3 regions of the Streptomyces sp. NPDC002889 genome follow, and region 3 is predicted to be linked to each of the others. Evidence: riboswitches for the same ligand, from Rfam matches in the RefSeq annotation. Region 3 holds a riboswitch; each other region holds the start of a gene.
What was found. A riboswitch is a leader RNA that binds a small molecule or an ion and turns the genes downstream of it on or off. The one in region 3 is predicted to bind S-adenosylmethionine.

Region 1 (2,257 bases), on a different contig from region 3:
GGGTCGAGCACACCCTGCTCGATCAGCTTCCGGGTGACACCCACGGTCACGCCACCCGCGGTCTCGGCGAAGATGCCCTCCGTGCGCGCCAGCAGCTTGATCGCGTCGACGATCTGCTCGTCGTCGACGTCCTCGACCGCGCCCCCGGTGCGGCGGGCGATGTCCAGGACGTACGGGCCGTCCGCCGGATTGCCGATGGCCAGCGACTTCGCGATGGTGTTCGGCTTCTGCGGGCGTACGACGTCGTGGCCGGCCTTGAACGCGGTGGACACGGGCGAGCAGCCCTCGGCCTGGGCGCCGAAGATCTTGTAGGGCCTGTCCTCGACGAGACCGAGCTTGATGAGCTCCTGCAGACCCTTGTCGATCTTGGTGAGCTGCGACCCGGAGGCGATCGGGATCACGATCTGGTCGGGCAGCCGCCAGCCGAGCTGCTCGCAGATCTCGTACGCGAGCGTCTTGGAGCCCTCGCCGTAGTACGGGCGCAGGTTGACGTTGACGAAGCCCCAGCCCTCGCCGAGCGGGTCGCCGATGAGCTCGGAGCAGAAGCGGTTGACGTCGTCGTAGTTGCCCTCGATGCCGACCAGTTCGCCGCCGTACACCGCGGCCATGACGACCTTGCCCTGCTCCAGGTCGTGCGGGATGAACACGCAGGAGCGGAAGCCGGCCCGGGCGGCGGCCGCGCCGACGGCGCCGGCGAGGTTGCCGGTGGAGGAGCAGGACAGGGTGGTGAAGCCGAAGGCACGGGCGGCCTCGACGGCGATCGCGACGACGCGGTCCTTGAAGGAGTGCGTCGGGTTGCCGGAGTCGTCCTTGACGTACAGGCCGCCGGTGACGCCCAGTTCACGGGCGAGGTTGTCGGCCTTGACGAGCTTGGTGAAGCCGGGGTTGATGTTCGGCTTGTCGGCCACGTCGACGGGGACGGGCAGCAGCGGCGCGTAGCGCCAGATGTTGTCCGGGCCCGCCTCGATCTGCTTGCGCAGGGCCTCGGGGTCGCCGCTCGGCAGGTCGTAGGCGACTTCGAGCGGCCCGAAACAGGAGGCGCAGGCGAAGATGGGGCCGAGCTCGAAACGCTCTCCGCATTCGCGGCACGAGAGTGCGGCGGCGGGTCCGAGGTTCACGGGGGTGGTGGTGCTTGCGACAGTCTGCGCAGCCATGGTGGCGAGGCCCTTTCTCCTCATCTTCCTCGTGACGCATCTCGCCACGAGACGGAATTGGCACCTTCCCCACCGTGACCTCGCGGTCGGCGGGAGGGTTGCCGGGGCTTCAACGGGCCGTTCCCTCTGCCCCTCTGGATGAGCGGTATTCGATTGTCGGCGAGACGACCCCGGCATGCGACGGTCATCTGCGTTGTTCAAGACTGTAACCGAAGGCATGGAGGGTTGAGATAGTCGTCCGAACAGCGAGATGGATCACCCGACCGGAAGTCAAGGAGACGCGCACGTGCTCGATGAGGTGGAGCGCTGGCTGAGCAGGCGTTCCTGGGCGGCGGCCGATCGCACGCTGAACCAACTGGTGGCGGCCAAGGCCGGGCGCGGAACGTCGGTGAGTGTGGTGCTCCCAGCGCTGGACGAGGAGGCGACGGTCGGTGACATCGTCACGGTGATCCGGCGCGAGCTGATGGAGACGGTGCCGCTCGTCGACGAACTGGTGGTCATCGACTCGGGCTCGAGCGACCGTACGGCCGAGGTGGCCGCGGCGGCCGGCGCGCGGGTGGTCCACCGGGACGCGATCCTGCCGCGGATACCGGCCGTGCCGGGCAAGGGCGAGGTTCTGTGGCGGTCACTGATGGTGACCAGCGGAGACATCGTCTGCTTCGTCGACGCGGATCTGCGGGACTTCTCGGCCGACTTCGTCTCCGGGACCGTGGGGCCGCTGCTGACCGACCCCGAGGTGCAGTTCGTCAAGGCGATGTACGACCGGCCGCTCGGCGCGGAGCCCGGTCAGGGCGGGCGGGTGACGGAGCTGGTCGCGCGGCCGCTGCTGAACCTGCACTGGCCGCAGCTGGCCGGGTTCGTCCAGCCGCTGGGCGGCGAGTACGCGGCGCGGCGCTCGCTGCTGGAGCGACTGCCGTTCCCGGTCGGTTACGGGGTGGAGCTGGGGCTGCTGGTGGACGCGCTGCACACGGTGGGCCTGGATGCGCTCGCACAGGTGGACGTCGGCTCGCGCAAGCACCGTCACCAGGACGGACAGGCGCTGGGCAGAATGGCGGCGGCGATCTACCGCACGGCCCAACTGCGACTGTCACGCGGACACTTGG
Region 2 (2,257 bases), on a different contig from region 3:
GGGCCTCCTCGGTGTCGTGCGGGGTGACGTACCCGATGTCGGCAGAACGCGCCACGAACCGGAACGCCACGCTTCGGTGCACCAGGGCGCTGACGATGGGCTGGCCCTGGGGAGGCCGAGGGGTGATGGATGGGCCCTTGACGCTGAAGTGCCTGCCCTCGAAGTCGATGTAGTGCAGCTTGTCGCGGTCGATGAAGCGACCCGTGGTGACGTCACGGATCTCCGCGTCGTCCTCCCAGCTGTCCCAGAGTCGGCGTACCACTTCGACGTGGTCGCGGGCCTCGTCGAAGAGTTCGGTGGTCAACCCGGTCTCGGCCGGCGTGTCCCGATCGTCGGTGCCGAAGGCGGGGAACGTACGGCGACCGAAGAGCGCGGCCTCGTTGTGCCTCGGCGACACTCGTACCCGCAGACCCGCTCGGCCGGTGCTCACATGGTCCAGCGTGGCGATGGCCTTGGAGATGTGGAACGGCTCTGTGTGGGTGGCGACCACGGTCGGTACCAGTCCTATGTGCCGGGTCACAGGGGCGACGCGAGCGGCGATCAGGACAGCATCCAGTCGTCCGCGGACCTGGTCGGTGCGTCCGTCGGGCTCCGTCGAGCGGGAGGACTGGAGCCCGAACGCGTCCTCGATCGTCACGAAGTCGAGCAGACCGCGTTCGGCCTCGGTGACCGTGTCGGTCCAGTAGTCGGCGGTCAGCAGCTCACGGGGCCGGGCCACGGGCTCACGCCAGGCAGCCGGGTGCCAGCCGGCGCCGTCGAGCGCCACGGCAAGATGCAGCGGAGGGTACGGCGAAGAAGGGGAAGAAAAAGCTGAGGACACGGAAAAGGTGCCTTCCTGATCGACCGACAGGTCATCACCGGCCCTCGTCGTAAGGGCCGGTGCGGGGAGCGGACGTCAGGAACTACAGAGAGCGCCGGCCACGCGATGCAGGTCGATATGGGGCCGGGAGTAGAGATGAACCTGGTGGCACGGGGTGATGACCATGAGGCGCAGGGCGCCGACCACGAGGGGCGGGCAGGACACCGTCGGCACGACCGTCACCTCCGCTTTTCCGGCTCGGCGCTTCACAGGAAAACCGCCGGGCATCGCGCTTGCGGAACCCCGGACGGGCTCCGCCTGGTCGTCACCTGGAGCACCCCCACCGCGGGAGGGTTGCCGGACAGCAAGCCAGGGCTTGACGCTGACACTCATCACCTGCCTGTGGACGTTACGCGAGGCGGCAGCGCCGCGCAATGCCCGCGGATCATGGCCGCCGTCCCGCCGCGACCCCATCTCGCCACGGTGCAACGGCCTGGCTGCGACGCCTGTCACCCAAGTCCACCGGCACTGCTGCGAAACGGAGTTGATGATGCGTCAGTGAGATGTTCCCGGTCGGACCATGGCCGCCCTCGTCGTGCGGCCGGGATCGCTGCCCGGGCGCGCAGGGCGCGTTCACTCATGATCTCGGCCAGGCGCCGGAGCGCGGCGGACCCGGGCGAGGACGAGCACCGTGTCGTCGGTCGGCGCGGCAGGCAGCAGGTTCGAAATAATGCGGTCCGCAGCCGCTTCCAACGGACCTGACACCTGGTGCAGTTGGCCGCGGAGCGCGTCCATGCCCTCTTCGATGTCCTGGCCGCGGGCTTCGATGAGGCCGTCGGTGTACAGGGCGAGGGTGGAGCCTTCGCGCAGGTCGATCCCGGTCGTTCGGAAGGGGATGCCGCCGACGCCGAGAGGGACACCCAGCACGTCCCCGACGGTCTCGACCGTGCCGTCCGGCCGGCGCACCAGAGGCGGCGGATGGCCGGCGTTGGCGATCCGCGCTCTGCCGGTCGCGGGGTCGTACACGATGTAGAGGCAGGTCGCCAGCTCGATGCCGGCTTCCTGGGCACAGGCATCGAGCTCCGTGAGCAGATCCTCGGGTTCCCGGTGACGAGCCAGTGCCTTGGCGGTGATGCGCAGCCTTCCCATGGCCGCGGCGGCCGGCACGCCGTGTCCCATGACGTCCCCGACGACGAGTGCCACCCGGTCGCCGGGCAGATTGATCACGTCGTACCAGTCGCCCCCGACCTCGGTGATACGGCTGCCGGGGAGGTACCGGTGGGCGACGCTCACATAGGGGCTCGTCGCCAGCGCGGTGGGGAGCAGTGCGCGTTGGAGCGTGAGCGCAATGTCCTGGATCCGGCTGTACAGACGTGCGTTGTCCAGGCAGAGCGCGGCGCGGGAGGCGAGCTCGCTCGCGAGGCTGAGGTCTTGTTCGGTGAAGGCCGGTCTGGCGGC
Region 3 (2,257 bases):
GTGACGACGGACTGGACGAGCTGACCACGACCGCCACCTCCCGGGTGTGGGTGGTACGGGACGGGGCCGTGCGTGAGGAACGGTTCGACCCGAGGGACGTGGGCGTCGCTCTGGTGCCGGTGGAGGCGCTGCGCGGCGCGGACGCGTCGTTCAACGCGGACGTCGCGCGCCGTCTGCTGGGCGGCGAGACCGGACCCGTACGGGACGCGGTGCTGCTGAACGCGGCGGCGGCGCTCGTGGCCCTGGAGCCGGGTGAGGGCACGCTGGCGGAGCAGATCGGGGCCGGGATGGCCAAGGCGGCGCAGTCCATCGATTCGGGTGCGGCGAAGGCGGCGCTGGACCGCTGGGTCGCGGTGAGCAACGCGTAGCGCCGCTGCCCGCAGCGGTGTTCGCCGTCCCCTGCCCGTCCCGGATCCCGGACACGGGTTGCGGGACGGCGATCGCGTGGCATAACTTTTCCGGCAGGTCATGAGTGACAGCGACGAGGCCCCGGCCCGCTGTCCGGCAACCCTCCGTCCGTGGCGGGGTGCCCCGGGTGAAGACCAGGCCGCAGGCAGCGAGGTCTGTGGCAAGCGCGGACCCCTTGCAGCCCCTGGGGTCCTGGTCCTCAAGGGAGCAGTCTCGTGAGCAAGCGAATGCGATAGGGCGTCGAGCCCCTTCTTCAGTACACCCTCCGCGCGGTGACCACCGTGCGTCGAGGCAGTCCCCGTACTCGGGTTCTTGAAGCCAATTCGCCTTTCCTGCCGGGAGATACCGTCATGTCCGCATGCCTGAACACCGCCGTCGCCGTCGTCTCCTCCGCCACCCCCGCCGCCGACACGGCCGCCGATCCCTGCTGCGCGGCCCCGCTGCCGGTCCTCGGCCGGGACGTCACCGTGCCCCTGGTCACCGGCGGCGAAGTCACCTACGCCGCCCTCGACTACGCGGCGAGCGCACCGGCGCTGCAGCGTGTGTGGGACGACGTGGCCGCCTACGCCCCCTACTACGGCAGTGTGCACCGCGGCGCCGGCTACCTCTCGCAGCTGTCCACCGACCTGTTCGAGAACAGCCGGGTGACGGTCCACGAGTTCCTCGACTGCCGCGACGACGACCAGGTCGTGTTCACCCGCTCCACCACCGACTCGCTGAACCTGCTCGCCGGCGCGCTTCCCGCCGACTGCCGTGTCTTCGTCTTCGAGACCGAGCACCACGCCTCGCTGCTGCCGTGGCGCGAGGCCCAGGTGACGTACCTGGACGCACCGCGTACGCCGGACGAGGCCGTCGCCACGCTGGAGCGTGCGCTCGCCACCTCATCCGCTCAGGACGCGTACGGTCCCGCCCTGGTCTGTGTGACCGGGGCGTCCAATGTGACCGGTGAACTGTGGCCGGTGAAGGAGCTGGCCGCCGCGGCCCACGCGCACGGCGCCCGGATCGTGCTGGACGCCGCCCAGCTGGCGCCCCACCACCCCGTCTCCGTACGGGAGTTGGACGTCGACTGGGTCGCCTTCTCCGGGCACAAGCTGTACGCGCCCTTCGGCTCAGGCGTGCTCGCGGGCCGCGCGGACTGGCTTCGGGAGGCGGAGCCGTACCTCGCGGGCGGCGGCGCGTCCCGCACCGTGGCACGGCGTACGGACGGCGGCGTGGACGTCGAGTGGCACACCACCGCAGCGCGCCACGAGGCCGGTTCGCCGAATGTCATCGGTGTCTACTCCATCGCCTCCGCGTGCAAGGCGCTGACCGAGGCCGGGTTCGAGGCGCTGGTCGCCCGTGAGCAGCACCTGATCGCGAAGGTACGCGAGGGCCTGGCGGATGTGCCCGAGGTCAGGGTGCTGTCGCTGTTCGGCGACAAGGCCCCGAGGGTCGGCGTCATCTCCTTCGTGGTGGAGGGCTGGAACAGCTCGCACTTCGCCGCGGCGCTGTCCGCGGAGTACGGCATCGGGGTACGGGACGGCCTGTTCTGCGCCCACCCGCTGGTGCGCACCCTGCTGGGCGGCGAGACGCAGGAGCCGGGCGAGTGCGGTGCCCCCGAGGCGGCGCCGGGCACGACGTCGTTGAACGCGATCCGCGTCAGTTTCGGCGCGGGCACGCCCGACGAGCACGTGGAGCGCTTCGTACGGGCGGTGGGGGAGCTGGTGCGCGAGGGCGCGAAGTGGAACTACCGCACGGAGGACGGCCGCTGCGTCCCGGCCGTGTGACGCCCTGGGCTTCGCCCCGGACCCCGACAAGCCCGCGCCTTCGGCACGGGCTTGTCGTATGCGGCGGCCCTGCCCCCGTGCGC

Region 1: it holds a riboswitch for S-adenosylmethionine, as region 3 does, so the genes downstream of both, thrC (threonine synthase) here and ACFYWI_RS06720 (aminotransferase class V-fold PLP-dependent enzyme) in region 3, are expected to answer to the same signal.
Region 2: it holds a riboswitch for S-adenosylmethionine, as region 3 does, so the genes downstream of both, ACFYWI_RS29245 (putative leader peptide) here and ACFYWI_RS06720 (aminotransferase class V-fold PLP-dependent enzyme) in region 3, are expected to answer to the same signal.

Annotation. Positions count from the first base shown of each region.
Region 1 is NZ_JBIAPT010000004.1:259,176-261,432, forward strand. Features, by position in the region: gene thrC (threonine synthase) at 1-1,154, opposite strand, end outside; SAM riboswitch class I at 1,172-1,299, opposite strand; gene ACFYWI_RS08065 (glucosyl-3-phosphoglycerate synthase) at 1,441-2,257, shown strand, end outside.
Region 2 is NZ_JBIAPT010000023.1:9,740-11,996, forward strand. Features, by position in the region: gene ACFYWI_RS29240 (LLM class flavin-dependent oxidoreductase) at 1-766, opposite strand, end outside; gene ACFYWI_RS29245 (putative leader peptide) at 896-1,087, opposite strand; SAM riboswitch class IV at 1,084-1,196, opposite strand; gene ACFYWI_RS29250 (SpoIIE family protein phosphatase) at 1,433-2,257, opposite strand, start outside.
Region 3 is NZ_JBIAPT010000003.1:380,391-382,647, reverse strand. Features, by position in the region: gene trpD (anthranilate phosphoribosyltransferase) at 1-368, shown strand, start outside; SAM riboswitch class IV at 465-581, shown strand; gene ACFYWI_RS06720 (aminotransferase class V-fold PLP-dependent enzyme) at 759-2,174, shown strand.